2 linked regions of the Parazoarcus communis genome follow. The protein of the gene in region 2 interacts with the protein of the main gene of each other region in a pairwise test. Links are inferred from orthologs where the notes say so. Each region holds a gene or a part of one and is shown on either strand. Other genes may lie near its edges. The genes, in order: secA and secG.

The links.
Region 1: the proteins of secG (region 2) and secA interact in binary tests that used the Escherichia coli proteins (3 or more experiments, as listed by UniProt). The link is inferred for Parazoarcus communis from one-to-one orthologs.

What each region holds. Positions count from the first base shown.
Region 1 is NZ_CP022188.1:2,215,687-2,224,384, reverse strand. What follows is about bases 2,889-6,124. They hold secA (preprotein translocase subunit SecA), read right to left. Parts: upstream 5,813-6,124; coding sequence 3,089-5,812; downstream 2,889-3,088. Other genes in these bases: CEW87_RS10160 (DciA family protein), read left to right, coding at 5,905-6,124; argJ (bifunctional glutamate N-acetyltransferase/amino-acid acetyltransferase ArgJ), read right to left, coding at 2,889-3,069. In the rest of the region: CEW87_RS10175 (potassium transporter Kup), read right to left, coding at 1-1,671; more of argJ, read right to left, coding at 1,831-2,888; more of CEW87_RS10160, read left to right, coding at 6,125-6,339; CEW87_RS10155 (hypothetical protein), read right to left, coding at 6,345-6,533; lpxC (UDP-3-O-acyl-N-acetylglucosamine deacetylase), read right to left, coding at 6,543-7,466; cell division protein FtsZ, read right to left, coding at 7,609-8,698. UniProt on the Escherichia coli protein: Required for protein export, interacts with the SecYEG preprotein conducting channel.
Region 2 is NZ_CP022188.1:2,793,312-2,801,541, reverse strand. Bases 5,463-8,230 are described here. They hold secG (preprotein translocase subunit SecG), read right to left. Parts: upstream 7,144-8,230; coding sequence 6,781-7,143; downstream 5,463-6,780. Other genes in these bases: tpiA (triose-phosphate isomerase), read right to left, coding at 7,171-7,914; ndhC (NADH-quinone oxidoreductase subunit A), read right to left, coding at 6,159-6,533; CEW87_RS12785 (NuoB/complex I 20 kDa subunit family protein), read right to left, coding at 5,679-6,155; CEW87_RS12790 (NADH-quinone oxidoreductase subunit C), read right to left, coding at 5,463-5,664. In the rest of the region: NADH-quinone oxidoreductase subunit NuoG, read right to left, coding at 1-1,956; NADH-quinone oxidoreductase subunit NuoF, read right to left, coding at 1,950-3,269; NADH-quinone oxidoreductase subunit NuoE, read right to left, coding at 3,266-3,745; CEW87_RS12795 (NADH-quinone oxidoreductase subunit D), read right to left, coding at 3,813-5,066; more of CEW87_RS12790, read right to left, coding at 5,059-5,462. UniProt on the Escherichia coli protein: Subunit of the protein translocation channel SecYEG. Overexpression of some hybrid proteins has been thought to jam the protein secretion apparatus resulting in cell death; while this may be true it also results in FtsH-mediated degradation of SecY.

The sequences.
Region 1 (8,698 bases), 580 kb from region 2 along the record:
CACCCACGGCGTGTCCGCGGTTTCCACTTTCAACAGCACCACCCGCTCGTGCAGGACCTTGTTGTGATAGAGGTTGTGCAACAGGGTTCGTGGCACGCTCTCGAGCCAGTGCGTCAGAAACACGGCCGTCCCTGGCACCCTGGGCGGCGGGTCGTTGAACAGGGACGGAATGAAGATCTCCAGACGCATCGTATCCGCACGTGAGCGCTCCTCAAGCACGGCACGACCGCGCTTCCAGGTTCTGAGCACGACGAAGATCAGCGCGCCGATCAGCAGCGGAAACCATCCACCGGCGACGATCTTGACCGCGGTGGCGGAGAAGAATGCGATGTCGACCGTGATGAATACGCCAATGAAGGCGAGCGATGTCGCGACGTTCCATCGCCACAGGGCGCGCACGACGACGAAGGCCAGGATGGTGTCGATCAGCATCGTCAGCGTGACCGCGATGCCGTAGGCGGACGCCAGCGCACTCGACGAGCGGAAGCCAACCACGAGGGCGATCACCGCACCGAGCAGCATCCAGTTGATGCCCGGCACGTAGATCTGGCCGATCTCCCGCTCCGAGGTGTGCACCATCAGCATCCGAGGCGCGTAGCCAAGCTGTATCGCCTGCCGGGTGAGCGAGAACGCCCCCGAGATCACCGCCTGACTGGCAATGATCGTTGCCAGCGCAGACAGCGCCACCATCGGATACAGCAGCTGATCGGGCACCAGCAGAAAGAAGGGATTCCGGACGTTGTCGGGATGATCGAGAATCAGCGCTCCCTGCCCCAGATAGTTCAGGTACAGGGCGGGAAAGACGACAAAGAACCAGCTCAACTTTATCGGCCGGCGGCCGAAGTGCCCCATGTCGGCATACAGGGCCTCACCACCGGTAATCGCCAGCACGACCGCGCCCAGCGCGAGCCACGCGATCAGTGGCTGAGTGGCGAAGAAGTGCGCCGCCCACCACGGACTGATGGCGCCGAGAATCTCTGGATGCAGACGAATTCCGTTGATGCCGAGCACGGCCAGCACCGCAAACCAGCACAGCATGACCGGGCCGAAAATGGCCCCGACGCTGCCGGTTCCGCGGCGCTGCATCATGAACAGCCCAATCAGCAGGACGAGTGCGATCGGGAGCACGAAGGGGCGGAACGCCGGCGTGGCAATCTCCAGCCCCTCCACTGCGGAGAGCACTGAAATGGCCGGCGTGATCATGCCGTCGCCGTAGAACAGCGCGGCACCGAACACCCCGAGCACCGACAGCCACCATGCCTTGCGCCCCGGCTTCACCGCACGCAGCGCGAGCGAAGTCAGCGCCATGATGCCGCCCTCGCCATCGTTGTCGGCACGCATGATGAAAAGCACGTACTTCGCCGAGACCACCAGCATCAGCGCCCAGAACACGAGAGACAGAATGCCGTAGACGTTTTCGGGCGTCACCGGCACGGCATGTTCGCCGTTGAAGACTTCCTTCAACGTATAGAGCGGGCTGGTGCCGATGTCACCGTAGACGATGCCGATGGCCGACACTGCAAGACCGGCGATACCCGCTCTGGGCCCATGATTTGCAGTTACAGGAGGGTGACTCTGATCTTGTGCCGACACCGTCGATCTCCGCGCGCTGCGCAATAGGCTGCTGGGGCGTGCTGTCCCGGCCTGCACGGACCACGGCAGGCGCTTCATGCACCGCAGCATTCTGCACCAAGGCGGCGGCGAGTGCGAACGTGCGCGCCTGAAGTCTGCTCTCACGTCCGCCATGGGCGGCACGCCCATGAGACATGAAAAAACCGGACAGCGCGCTCGACGCGGTGTCCGGTTTGTGTGCTGCCGATCAGGGCAGGATCAGCTGCGGTAGTCGGCGTTGATCTTTACGTAGTCGTAGGAGAAATCGCAGGTCCACACCGTGGCAGCCGCATCACCGCGGGCGAGATCGATGCGCACGATCAGTTCCGCTTCTTTCATGATCCGGGTGCCGGCTTCTTCAACATAGCTCTCAGCCCGGCCACCGTGTTCGGCGACCAGCACGGACTCTTCCGTGTTGCCGAGCCAGACGCGAAGCCTGGAGACATCGAGGTCGTCGATGCCCGCATAACCGATCGCAGCTAGAATCCGCCCGAGGTTGGGATCGGACGCAAAGAACGCGGTCTTGACCAGCGGCGAGTGCCCCACCGCATAGGCTACCTTGCGGCACTCTTCACGGCTGGCGCCGCCTTCGACGACGATGCTCATGAACTTGGTCGCGCCCTCGCCGTCGCGAACGATGGCCTGCGCAAGCCGGATCGACACGTCGACGATTGCATCGCGCAGTGCCGCGAAATCCGCCGTACTGGCGTCGGTGATCTCTGCGTTACCGGCCTGCCCCGTCGCGATCACGATGAAGGAGTCGTTGGTCGAGGTATCACCATCGATGGTGATGCTGTTGAAGGACAGATCCGCCGCTTCACGCGTCACGGTCTCCAGCAGCGGCTGACTGATCGCAGCATCGCAGGCCAGAAAGCCGAGCATGGTCGCCATATTGGGCTTGATCATGCCCGCGCCCTTGCTGATGCCGGTGAGGGTAATGGTGCGCCCGCCCACGACAACCTGCTTTGAGATGCCCTTCGCCAGGGTGTCGGTGGTCATGATGGCGTGCGCGGCATCGAACCAGCCGTCTGCGCGAAGGTCGGCCACGGCCTTCGGCAGGCCTGCCACGAGGCGGTCAACCGGCAGCGGCTCGAGAATGACTCCGGTCGAAAACGGGAGCACCTGTTCCGCACCGATATCCAGCCGCGCCGCCACCGCTTCGCACGTCGTGCGCGCGTTGGCCAGGCCCGACTCGCCGGTACCGGCATTGGCCACACCGGTGTTGATCACCAATGCACGAATGTCGCCGAGCGGCAGATGCGTCTTGCACAGCTGGACCGGCGCTGCGCAGAAACGGTTCAGCGTGAACACGCCTGCAACACGGCTGCCCGGTGCAAGTTCGATCACGGTCAGGTCGCGCCGGTTGGCCTTGCGGATACCCGCTTCGGCAACACCCAGACGCACGCCGGCGACAGCGTTCAGCTCAGCCGGGTTCGGAGTCGTCAGATTTACAGCCATGGTGTTCTCCTGGACCGGCTCAGCTCAGCTTGCCGTGACAGTGTTTGTACTTCTTGCCCGATCCGCAGGGGCATGCATCGTTGCGCCCGACCTTGGGCCCGGCCGTGGCCGGCTGCGCGGCATCGCCGCCCGCAGCGGCCTTGCCCAGTGCCTCGTCGTAATCGGCGTGGTGATACTGCACGTTCTCGACGTCTGACTGCGGTTCGGCCTCATCGAGCTGCGATTCGGTACGAATCTGCACCGTCATCAGCAGCTTGCTGACATCGGCACGGACCGCATCGAGCAGGGTCTCGAACAGCTCGAACGCTTCGCGCTTGTATTCCTGCTTGGGGTTCTTCTGTGCGTAACCGCGCAGATGGATGCCCTGACGCAGGTGATCCAGCGCCGCAAGGTGCTCCCGCCAGTGGGTATCGAGGCTTTGCAGCATCACATTGCGCTCGAACTGCTGCCACGCCACCGGATCGACCGTCGCGGTCTTGGCGGCATAGGCGGCTTCAGCCGCTTCGAGAATGCGCTTCTGAATCGCATCGTCGTCCAGGCTCGGCTCGGCCTTGATCCACTCTGCCACGTCCAGCTTGAGCTGGAAGTCGGCCGCGAGTGCCTGCTCCAGTGCGGGCACGTCCCACTGCTCTTCCACGGTGTCCAGCGGCACGTAGAGGCGGAAGGTGTCATGCACAACGCCCTGGCGCATCGCGGTGATCGTGTCGGAGATGCTCTCGCTCTCGAGCAGCTCGTTGCGCTGCTGGTAGATCACCTTGCGCTGATCGTTGGAGACGTCGTCGTACTCGAGCAGCTGCTTGCGGATATCGAAGTTGCGCTGCTCGACCTTGCGCTGCGCAGACTCCAGCGAGCGGGTGACCATCGCATGCTCGATGGCCTCGCCTTCAGGCATCTTCAGGCGGACCATGATCGCGTTCAGGCGCTCGCCGGCGAAGATCTTCATCAGCGGATCTTCAAGCGAGAGGTAGAAACGGCTCGAACCCGGGTCGCCCTGACGGCCCGAACGGCCGCGCAGCTGATTGTCGATACGACGCGACTCGTGGCGCTCGGTACCGATGATGTGAAGACCGCCCGCGGCACAGACCTGCTCATGCACCTTCTGCCACTCCGCACGCAAGGTGGCGATGCGGCCCTCCTTCTCGCTTTCCGGAATGCTCTCGTCTTCACGCAGCAAGGACACCGGCTTCTCGATATTGCCACCCAGCACGATGTCGGTACCGCGACCGGCCATGTTGGTGGCAATCGTCACCACACCGGGACGGCCGGCCTGAGCGACGATCTGGGCTTCGCTGTCGTGCTGCTTGGCATTGAGCAGCTGATGCGCAATCTTGGCCTTGTTCAGCAGGCCGGACAGGTACTCGTTGGTCTCGATCGAGGTCGTACCCACCAGCACCGGTTGCCCGCGAGTGACGCAGCCTTCGATATCGGCGATCACCGCATCCCACTTTTCCTTGGCGGTGCGATAAACCTTGTCGTTCTCGTCGCGCCGTGCGGCCGGGCGATTGGTCGGAATGACGACCGTCTCGAGACCGTAGATGGAGTGGAATTCGAAGGCTTCGGTGTCGGCCGTACCCGTCATGCCGGCGAGCTTGCCGTACATGCGGAAGTAGTTCTGGAAGGTGATCGAGGCCAGGGTCTGGTTCTCGGCCTGGATGCGCGCGCCTTCCTTAGCCTCGACGGCCTGGTGCAGACCGTCGGACCAGCGCCGGCCCGCCATCAGGCGCCCGGTGAACTCGTCGACGATGACCACTTCGCCGTTCTGGACGACGTAGTGCTGATCCTTGTGATACAGCGCGTGGGCACGCAGCGAGGCGTAGAGATGGTGCACCAGCAGGATGTTGCCCGGCTCATAGAGGCCGCTGCCTTCCGGAAGCAGGCCCGTGCGCACCAGCAGCTGCTCGGCCGTCTCGTGCCCCTGCTCGGTCAACAGCACCTGATGGGCCTTGAGGTCGACCGTGTAGTCGCCCGGCACGGTCACATCGTCGCCTTCGCCTTCCTGCTTTTTCAGCAGCGGCGCAACCTGGTTCATCTTCAGGTACAGCTCGGTGTGATCTTCGGCCTGGCCGGAGATGATCAGCGGCGTGCGCGCTTCGTCGATGAGGATGGAGTCCACTTCGTCGACAATGGCGAAGTTCAGTTTGCGCTGAACACGTTCGCCGGTGTTGTACACCATGTTGTCGCGCAGGTAGTCGAACCCGAATTCGTTATTGGTGCCGTAGGTAATATCGGACGCATAGGCCGCCTGCTTTTCCTGGTGCGACATGCGCGACAGGTTGCAGCCAGTGGTCAGCCCGAGGAAACCGAAGATCCGGCCCATCCAGTCGGCGTCGCGGCTGGCCAGGTAATCGTTGACGGTGATGACGTGCACGCCCTTGTCGGCGAGCGCATTCAGGTAGGCCGGCAGCGTGGCGACCAGAGTCTTGCCCTCGCCGGTACGCATTTCGGCAATCCTGCCGTCGTGCAGCACCATGCCGCCAATGAGCTGCACGTCGAAGTGGCGCATGCCGTGCACCCGCTTGCCCGCTTCGCGCACCACGGCGAAAGCCTCGGGAAGCAGTGCGTCGAGCGTTTCGCCGTTTGCAACGCGCTGCCTGAACTCGGCAGTCTTGCCTTTGAGTGCTTCGTCCGAAAGCGCCGAGATCTCGGGCTCCAGAGCATTGATCCGACGAACGGTCTGCGAATACTGGCGGATCAGACGGTCGTTACGTGTACCGAATAATTTCTTGAGAAGGCCGGAGAACATGAGATGGGGTCGACGTCGATTCGGCAAAGCGGCGAGTTTATCATGTCGGACTGTCCTCCCATATTTCTCCCTCATTAAGCGACCCAAAACTCATGAGCAAGCTCCTGCAACGCTACCTTGGCGCCGGCAACGCACTTGCCCGCCTGCAGGACCATGCAGCCCGGCTGCGCCGCTTGCAGACCGTCCTCGACGGCGGCCTGCCCGCCCAGTTCGCAAAAGCCTGCAGCGTGGTCAATCTGAAGGATGACGTGCTGGTGATTGCCACCCGCGGCAGCGCCCTCGCAGTGCGACTCAAGCAGATGACCCCTTCCCTGATGGATCACTTCCTGCACGCGGGCTACCCGCTGCAGTCGATCAGGATCAAGGTATCCACACCCGAGGAGACCGTCGTGCAACGCGCACCGACCGTGCGCACGGTGTCGCCGGCGGCCAAGACTCAGTTGCGGGAATTTGCTGCGACGCTGCCCGAAGACTCACCGCTGCGCGATGCGCTCGAACGGCTTGCGCGCCTCAGCAGGGAAAGCTGACAGCGTCAGATCATCGGCGCCAGAAGGCGCTCGAGGGCAAACAGGGACAGAAAGACGAAGAGCACGACCAGGCCGGCACGAAAGATCTTCCATGCCCACTGCCGATAGCGGCGATTGCCGGTAAGCAGCCACAGCAGGATGGAGCCGGCGATCCCGAGCACCAGCAGCAAACCGACGATGCGCAGCACAAGCATCGCGGCGACTCAGCTCACCAGCGCGGCATCGGCAAACTGATGCACGACCGCCGCGGGTGCTGCGGCCACTTTTTCGAAGGTCACGATTTCCCACGCCGACGCGTCTTCGAGCAGAACGCGCAGCACCTGGTTGTTCAGTGCATGCCCGGCCTTGTGCGCCGAATAGGCCGCCAGCAGCGGATGACCACACAAATAGAGGTCGCCAATGGCGTCGAGGACCTTGTGCTTGACGAACTCGTCGGCGTAGCGCAGCCCTTCGGCATTGAGCACGCGGTACTCGTCCATCACGATGGCGTTGTCCAGGCTGCCGCCAAGTGCCAGGCCATTTGCCCGCATGAATTCGACATCCTGCATGAAACCGAAGGTACGCGCCCGCGCGACATCGCGAATGTAGGAATGCTCGGCAAAGTCGATATTCACCGAAGTCGACGTGCTGTCGATCGCCGGGTGGTTGAACACAATGGAGAATTGCAGCTTGAAGCCATCGTAGGGCTCGAGGCGCACCCATTTGTCGCCTTCGCGATACTCCACGGCCTTTTTCACCCGCATGAATTTCTTGGGTGCAGCCTGCTCCTCGATGCCTGCCGACTGCAGCAGGAACACGAAAGGCCCCGAACTGCCATCGAGAATCGGAATCTCGGGCGCATCGACATCGACATGCAGGTTATCGATTCCGAGGCCGGCCAGCGCCGACATCAGGTGTTCGACCGTACCCACTTTCTCGCCGCCCTGCTCCAGCCCGGAACACATCCGGGTGTCGCACACGGCATAGGGATCGGCAGGCAGATCGAGCGGCGGGTTCAGATCGACGCGATGAAAGACGATACCGGTGTCCGGCGCTGCAGGGCGCAGCACCAGATTGACCTTGCGTCCGCCGTGGAGGCCGACGCCGGTTGCCTTGACGATCGATTTGAGAGTTCGCTGCCTGATCATGTATTTCATTCCCGTTTCACACCCGCAGTTTAGCACGCCCCAAAATCTTAGTTGCAGTGCACCAAAAGAGACGGGCACCCGCGCCCGAACCGGAGGCGGCGGTTCGCGCGTGAGTGCCCGTGCGGGCCCGCAGGAAGCGGGATCAGTCTGCCTGGCGACGCAGGAAGGCCGGGATGTCGTAGGTGCCGACACCGTTGTTGCTCATCGCATCAACGGTCGTACGACGGCCACTGCGCATCACGGCTGGTACGTCGAGATTGTTCATGTCGACACCGCTGGACGGGCCATACGTACCCGTACCCTGCACCACCTGCATCACCGGCTGACGTGCGGTAGCACGCGGCGTACCAAGACCGGTGGCGACCACGGTAATGCGGATGCGGTCTTCCATGGTCTCTTCGAACACGGTTCCGTACTTGACGAAGGCTTCCGGCGCGGCAAAGGCCTGGACCGTTTTCACCGCATCGCGCACTTCGGACATCTTGAGCGACTTGCTGGCGGTGATGTTGATCAGCACGCAACGCGCACCCGACAGCTCCGTACCTTCAAGCAGCGGCGACACGGCAGCCTGTTCGGCCGCAATTCGCGCACGATCCATCCCGGCGGCTTCTGCGGAACCCATCATCGCACGGCCCATCTCGGCCATCGCGGTGCGTACGTCCTGGAAGTCGACGTTGACCAGGCCAGGCACGTTGATGATCTCGGCGATACCGCCAACAGCCGAACGCAGCACGTTGTCAGCCGAGCGGAAGCACTCTTCGAAGCCGGCGTCGTCACCGAAGACGTCGAGCAGCTTGTCGTTGAGTACGACGATCAGCGAATCCACATGGCGGGTCAGCTCCTCGACACCGCTCTCGGCCACGCGAATGCGGTTTTCGAAATCGAAGGGTTTGGTCACCACGGCAACGGCCAGGATGCCCATTTCCTTGGCGATCTCAGCCACGACAGGCGCAGCGCCGGTACCCGTACCACCACCCATGCCGCCAGTGATGAAGCACATGTGCGCACCTTCCAGTGCGGCGGCGATTGCTTCACGCGATTCCTGTGCGGCAGCGCGCCCGGCTTCAGGCTTGGATCCTGCGCCCAGACCGGTGACACCGAGCTGGATCTTGGTCGGTGCCAAACAGCGCGACAGCGCCTGCGCATCGGTGTTTGCGGAGATGAAATCCACCCCCTTCACACCTTCACGGATCATGTGGTCGACCGCGTTACCGCCAGCGCCACCCACACCG
Region 2 (8,230 bases):
TTCGGCGCGCACGGCTTCGGAGTCACCCTGATCGAAACCGTCGAACTGCAACAGGTTTCCGAGGACGCGCAGCACCTTCCAGCCCGGCCGCGTATCACCCAACTGCTTGGCAACTGCGTTGAAACTCTGCGCAGTGCCCTCACAGTTGACGAAAGTCCCCGACGTTTCCGAGAAGGGCGCAATCGGCAGCAGCACGTCGGCCGTCTCGCGCAGCGAGTCCGACCCGAAGGCGGACAGCGCCACCACCAACTGTGCCGATGCAAGCGCTGACGTGGCCAGTGCGCCATCAGCGAAATCGAGCGCCGGCTCAGCCCCCATTACGATGTATGCCTTGCGCGGCTCTTCGAGCATTGCGCGGGCGTTGAGTCCGGTTCCCGAAGGAACGGCCCCGGCGAGATAAGCCCCCACGCTGTTGGCCGCTTCACCGATGAAGCCGAAGACGCCATCCGACAGTCGGGCAATCTCCTGCGCAAGAACCTGAAGCTCGGCAGCACGCGGGTGCTGGACAGCCAGGTTTCCTAGCCACACGGCGACCTTGCGGCCGCTCGCAAGACTCTGCGCGATTCCGGTTTCCGCTTCCGACGCGCTTGCAGGCAACTGGGCACTGAGGCCTTCGCTGACAGCAACGCCCTTCTCGGCAGCAAGCGCGACCACGATCCCGGCAAGGCTTGCAACCATTGCATCGGGCGCGACCAGTGCGCGCTGCCGCACCGGAATGAGCCATTCTTCTGCGGTGGGTCCGACGGCACTGACGTGCAGCCCGCGCTTGGCGGCCTGACGGACACGCTGGGCCAGAAGCGGCGCGTCCTTGCGCAGGAAACTGCCGACGACCAACAGGCGGTTAAGATCCGGTACGCCCGCCACCGGCATGCCCAGCCACGGTGCAGCGCTGCGCGATGCATCGGCACGGAAATCGGTCTGACGGAGGCGGAAGTCGATGTTGTCCGAGCCAAGGCCGCGAACCAGCTTCTGCAGCAGGTGGAGTTCTTCCACCGTTGAGTGCGGGGAGGCCAGTGCGCCGACCGAGGCGGGACCGTAATCCTTGACGATTCCCTTGAGGCCGGTCGCAACGAATTCGAGCGCGGTCTGCCAGTCGGTGGCCTTCCATTCGCCACCCTGCTTGATCATGGGCTGCGTAAGGCGGTCTTCGCTGGACAGGCCTTCGTACGAGAAGCGATCCTTGTCCGACAGCCAGCACTCGTTGAGCGCTTCGTTCTCATGCGGTAGCACACGTTTGACCACTTCGTGCTTGGTTTGCACGATGAGGTTGGCGCCAAGGGCGTCATGCGGGCTCACCGACTTGCGACGCGAGAGCTCCCACGTGCGTGCAGCAAAACGGAAGGGCTTGGAGGTCAGCGCACCCACCGGACACAGGTCGATGATGTTGCCGGAGAGTTCGGAATCGACCGTCTTCTCGACAAAGGTCATGATCTCCGCGTGCTCGCCGCGGAAGGCCTGGCCCAACTCCATTTCGCCGGCAATCTCGGTCGTGAATCGTACGCAGCGCGTGCAGTTGATGCATCGCGTCATGTCGGTCGACACGAGGGAGCCGAGGTTCTTGTTGAACACGACCCGCTTTTCTTCCTGATAGCGGGACTGGCTGCCACCGTAGCCCACGGCCAGATCCTGCAATTGGCATTCACCACCCTGGTCACAGATCGGACAGTCCAGCGGATGGTTGATGAGCAGGAACTCCATCACGCCCTTCTGCGCCTTGACCGCAAGTTCGGACTGGGTCCAGACCTTCATGCCGTTGGTCACGGGCGTCGCACAGGCGGGCAAGGGCTTGGGCGCCTTTTCCACCTGCACCAGGCACATGCGGCAGTTGGCCGCAATGGAGAGTTTCTTGTGATAGCAGAAATGGGGGATGTAGGAGCCTGTCATGGACGCGGCATCCATGACGGTGCTGCCATCCGGCACCTGAACCTGCTTTCCGTCGATTTCGATCTCTAGCATGAGGGGCTCACGTAGATTTGGCTGCCGGCACGCTGCACTTCCGGCGGAACCAGACATTTCTTGTTTTCGATGTGATACGCGAATTCATCGCCGAAGTGCTTGATGAAGCTCTGCACCGGCATCGAGGCCGCATCACCGAGCGCACAGATGGTGCGTCCCATGATGTTGGTGGTCACCGAGTTCAGCAGATCAAGGTCGTCCGGACGGCCAAGACCGTTTTCGATCCGGTGCACAACCCGGTACAGCCAGCCGGTGCCTTCGCGACACGGCGTACATTGACCACAGGACTCTTCGAAGTAGAAGTAGGACAGGCGCTCGAGCGCCTTCACCATGCAGGTGGTCTCGTCCATCACGATCACCGCCCCCGAACCCAGCATCGAGCCGGCTTTGGAGATCGAGTCGTAGTCCATCGTACAGTCCATCATCACCGCGCCGGGAATGACCGGCGACGAAGAGCCGCCCGGAATCACGCCCTTCAGCTGACGCCCGCCACGCATGCCACCGGCCATCTCGAGAAGCTCGGAGAACGGCGTACCGAGATTGATCTCGTAGTTGCCCGGACGATTGACATGACCGGAAATCGAAAACAGCTTGGTGCCGCCGTTATTAGGCTTGCCAAGGTTCAGGAAGCCCTCGCCGCCCATATTCATGATGAACGGGACCGACGCAAAGGTTTCAGTGTTGTTGATGGTGGTCGGCTTGCCGTACAGACCGTAGCTTGCCGGGAACGGCGGCTTGAATCGCGGCTGCCCCTTCTTGCCTTCGATCGACTCCAGCAGCGCGGTTTCTTCGCCGCAGATGTAGGCGCCGTAACCGTGGTGGGCAAACAGTTCGAAGGAGAAGTCCGACCCGAGGATGTTCTGACCGAGAAGTCCGGCAGCACGAGCCTCGTCGAGCGCCTCTTCGAAGCGGGTGTAGATCTCGAAGATCTCACCGTGGATGTAGTTGTACCCGCGGGCACAGCCCATCGCATAGGCCGCAATGATCATGCCTTCGATGACGGTATGCGGGTTGTAGCGCAGGATGTCGCGATCCTTGAACGTTCCCGGCTCGCCTTCATCGGAGTTGCATGCAAGATACTTGTCGCCCGGGAAGGAGCGCGGCATGAAGCTCCACTTCAATCCCGTCGGAAAGCCTGCACCGCCACGCCCTCGCAGCACTGACGCCTTGAGTTCGGCAATGATGGTCTCGGGTGGCGTCTTTTCCGCAATGATCTTGCGCAACGCTGCGTATCCGCCGCGGGCCACATAATCCTGGAGCCGCCAGGTGCGGTCGCCATCGACTCCGGCGAGAATCAGTCCGTGCGCGCTCATTTGTCTTCCAGATCGGCCAGCATTTGGTCGATTTTCTCGGTCGTCATCCAGCTGCACATCTTGTGATTGTTGTGCAGCAGCACCGGGGCATCTCCACAGGCACCCATGCACTCACCCTCTTTGAGAGTGAACTTGCCGTCAGGGGTGGTTTCGTTGAAGTCGATGCCCAGCTTGCTCTTCAGGTAGTCGGCCGCATGCACACCGCCGGACAGCGCACAGGGCAGATTGGTACATACCGTGATCTTGTGGCGTCCGACCGGATTGAGGTCGTACATGTTGTAGAAGCTCGCAACCTCGTAAGCGGCAATGGCCGGCATGTCGAGATAGCTCGCGACGTACTCGATGACATCCTTGGGCAACCAGCCCTTCTCGACCTGTGCAATGCGCAGCGCAGCCATGACAGCCGACTGCTTCTGGTCTGACGGATATTTTGCGATCTCGCGATCGATCTGTTGCAGCGTTTCCTGGCTCAGCATGTCGTACTCTTTTTCCGGATAGCCTGCCGTCTGTTCGTTGGGGCGCACACCTTCAGCCTGTGAGCGCTCATCTGTCGATTTCGCCGAACACGACGTCCATCGTGCCGATGATTGCAACAACGTCGGCAATCATGTGCCCGCGGGTCAGTTCGTCCATGGCTGCGAGGTGAGCAAAGCCCGGCGCACGCAGCTTCAGGCGATAAGGCTTGTTTGCACCGTCCGACACGGCGTAGACGCCAAATTCGCCCTTCGGATGCTCTACCGCGGCATAAACCTCGCCCTTCGGGACGTGCATGCCTTCAGTGAAGAGCTTGAAGTGGTGAATCAGCTCTTCCATGTTGGCCTTCATGTTCTCGCGAGCAGGAGGCGCAACCTTGTGATTATCGGTAATCACGGGACCCGGATTCTTGCGCAGCCAGTCGATGCACTGACGAATGATCCGGTTCGACTGGCGCATCTCTTCCATGCGGCACAGGTAGCGGTCGTAACAGTCACCGTTCTTGCCCACCGGAATATCGAAGTCGACCTTGTCGTACACCTCGTAGGGCTGCTTCTTGCGCAAATCCCACGCGATGCCCGAACCACGCAGCATCGGACCGGTAAAGCCCCATCCCAGCGCCTGCTCGGGCGAAACCACGCCAATCCCGACCGTGCGCTGCTTCCAGATACGGTTATCGGTCAGCAGGGTCTCGTATTCGTCGCAATAGCGCGGAAAACGATCGGTGAAATCTTCAAGAAAATCGAGCAGCGAGCCCTGACGGTTCGCATTGAGATCCTTGATTGCCTTTGCGTTCTTGAACTTGTTTGCCTGGTACTGCGGCATACGATCGGGAAGGTCGCGATAAACACCACCCGGCCGGTAATAGGCGGCATGCATGCGCGCTCCCGACACTGCCTCGTAGGCGTCCATCAGGTCTTCGCGCTCGCGGAAGGTGTAGAGCACCATCGTCATTGCGCCGATATCCAGCGCATGCGTTCCGATGTTCAGCAGGTGATTCAGGACGCGGGTAATTTCGTCGAACATTACCCGGATGTACTGAGCACGCAGGGGCACTTCGACGCCGAGCAGCCGCTCGATTGCCATGCAGTACGCATGCTCGTTGCACATCATCGACACGTAGTCGAGACGGTCCATGTAGGGCACAGACTGCACCCAGGTGCGAGTCTCAGCCAGCTTTTCGGTGCCGCGATGCAGCAGGCCGATATGCGGATCGGCGCGCTCAACCACCTCGCCATCCAGTTCGAGCACGAGGCGCAAAACGCCGTGTGCCGAAGGATGCTGCGGGCCAAAGTTGATCGTGTAGTTGCGGATCTCAGCCATGACCAACGTCCCCGTAGCTTTCCTCACGCACGATGCGCGGTGTGTTTTCACGCGGCTCGATACTGACCGGCTGATAGACGACCCTGCCCTGCTCCGGGTCGTAGCGCATCTCGACGTAGCCGGAAATAGGGAAATCCTTGCGGAAGGGGTGACCGACAAAACCGTAGTCGGTCAGGATGCGGCGGAGGTCCGGATGACCGGCATACATGATGCCGTACAGATCGAAGGACTCACGCTCGAACCAGTTTGCACTCGGCCACAGCTCGCACAGGGAATCAAGCACCGGAAAGGCATCGTCTTCGGCAAAAACACGAAGACGCACGCGCCAGTTATGACGAATCGACATCAGGTGGGCGACAGACGCAAAACGCTTGCCTGCCCAGCCACCATTTCCATAAGCGGAATAATCAAGCCCGGACACATCGAGCAATTGCTCAAAATGCAGACTTTCATGATCACGCAACGTAATCGCCACGTGAAGATAATCGGCAGCGGACACCTCGATGGTGACCTCTCCGCGATCAAGAACCAGCGACTGCAGTTTCTCGCCAAACACTTCCTGCAGAGACTGGCTCAGACGTTCAAGCTTGGAACTCATGATCTGGAGCCTCGTCAGCGCGCAATCGTATTGGTGCGCTTGATCTTGTTCTGAAGCTGGATGATGCCGTAGAGCAGCGCCTCGGCCGTCGGAGGACAGCCCGGCACATAGACATCCACGGGAACGATGCGGTCACAGCCGCGCACGACCGAATAGGAGTAGTGATAGTAGCCACCACCATTCGCGCAGGAACCCATCGAGATCACCCAGCGCGGCTCGGCCATCTGGTCGTACACCTTGCGCAGTGCAGGCGCCATCTTGTTGCACAGCGTACCCGCAACAATCATCAGATCAGACTGCCGCGGACTGGGGCGGAAAACCACACCAAAGCGGTCCAGGTCATAGCGCGAACAACCCGCATGAATCATCTCGACCGCACAACAGGCCAAACCGAAAGTCATGGGCCACAGCGAGCCCGTGCGCGTCCAGTTGATGACCGCATCAAGCGAAGTGGTAACAAACCCTTCGCGAAAGACGCCCTCTATGCTCATGCCTTACTCCCAGTCGAGTGCGCCGTTTTTCCACTCGACGATGTAGCCGATAACCAGGATAGCCAGAAAGACCATCACCGACCCGAAGACGAACCAGGCCACCTCACCAGCAGCGATGAACTCCTGGAAGACAGTCGCCCACGGAAACAGGAAGGCGATTTCAAGGTCGAACAGAATGAAGAGAATGGCGATGAGATAGTAGCGGACGTCGAACTTCATACGGGCGTCTTCAAACGCCTCGAAGCCGCACTCATACGGGGACAGCTTTTCGCTGTCGGGACGATAGGGTGCAATGATGCGACCCAGCAGGACGGGAACAACCCCGAAACCCAGACCTACAAGGATGAACAGCAGAACGGGAAAATAGCTTTCCAACATGACTCAATGACCCCTATTGAGTTTGGCAACTTATTGCTGCCATTATTGTTTTAGCTGCCCTTCATGGAAACGCCCGCTGTTGCGGGCGCTCTCTATATTCTGGTGCCGACGGTGAGACTCGAACTCACACGACCGAAGCCACTACCCCCTCAAGATAGCGTGTCTACCAATTTCACCACGTCGGCTTACTTCGTACAGCGCGAGAATTATACGACGTTTTCCGCACTGCGCAAAGTGATACTTATACCTACTTCGGGATGGCCTGAGCCTTGGAGTCATCCACCGGAGCGGCCGGTACTGCGTCAACTGCAGCCTCGGCGGGCGCGCTCTGCACCGCACCATCCATCACACTGGAAGGCGCTGCAGGCTTGTTGCTTGCGAGATAGCTCAGACTCAGGCTGGTGATAAAAAACACCGTCGCCATCGCTGCCGTCGTACGGCTCAGAAAGTTGGCTGAACCCGAAGAACCGAACAGACTGCCTGACGATCCGCCGCCAAAAGCCGCACCCGCGTCAGCACCTTTACCGTGCTGCACAAGAACCAGACCGATCACACCAAGACCGACCAGCACATGCACCGTCAGCACCAGGGAAAAAACGACATCACTCATCACAACAGACCTTGAAAGAAACCTGCATCAGTTTTGTTTAACCACCGCCGAACGGCAAATGGCCATGAAATCTTCAGCCACCAGCGAGGCGCCGCCAATCAACCCACCATCGACATCGTTCACCGCAAACAATTCAGCGGCATTGTCAGGCTTGACACTGCCGCCATAGAGGATGCGCACACCGTCAGCATCAACGCCCTGCGCGCGCAGCCATGAACGCACACCGCCATGCACCTCACCGACCTGGTCCGCAGTTGCCGACAGCCCCGTCCCGATCGCCCACACCGGCTCATAAGCGATCACCATTCGTGCCATTGCATCGGCACCCGCAAGCTCAAGTACCGCTGCAAGCTGGCGCCCGACGACATCCATCACCTGCCCGGCCTCGCGCTCTGCGATTGTTTCGCCTACGCAAACAATCGGCACCAGACCCGCTGCCTGCGCTGCAAGGGCCTTACGCCCCACAACTGCATCGCTCTCTGCGAAAAGTGCGCGCCGTTCCGAATGTCCAACGATTGCGTAGCGGCAACCGAACTCTGCAAGCATTGCAGCGCTGACTTCACCGGTAAACGCACCCGAAGCATATTCGCTGACATCCTGCGCGCCGAGCGAGACACCCTGCAAGGCCGATGCAGCCTGCGCAAGATACGGATACGGAACACAGACAGCCATCTCGACACCGGGCAGCGCAGCGAGTGCTGAAAGCAGGCGCTCATTCGCACCGAGACTGCCATTCAGTTTCCAGTTGCCGGCAACCAGTTTCTTCGACATGCGGAAAGCCGTCCGATAAATCGGAGGATTATATGCCGCCACGGGCAATGCAGCAAAGCCGCATGTTGCAGACGAGGAAGTCGGTACTGGGGCAGATCGCGCTGACTACGCATACAGAGCGCATGCCAGCGATCGATCACTGCCCGTACAAGCCCCCCCCTGCTCGAAAGCCAGGCGGCACCTGAGACAGCGACTCAGCCATGGGAGCGGACCTTCATCCTGACGCCACTCGCACCAGCTTGCGGGCATTCGGATCGGCAAGGGGTTATGGTCCGGACTACGATTCAGATTGGACATCACGCAGCAGGTCGCCAAA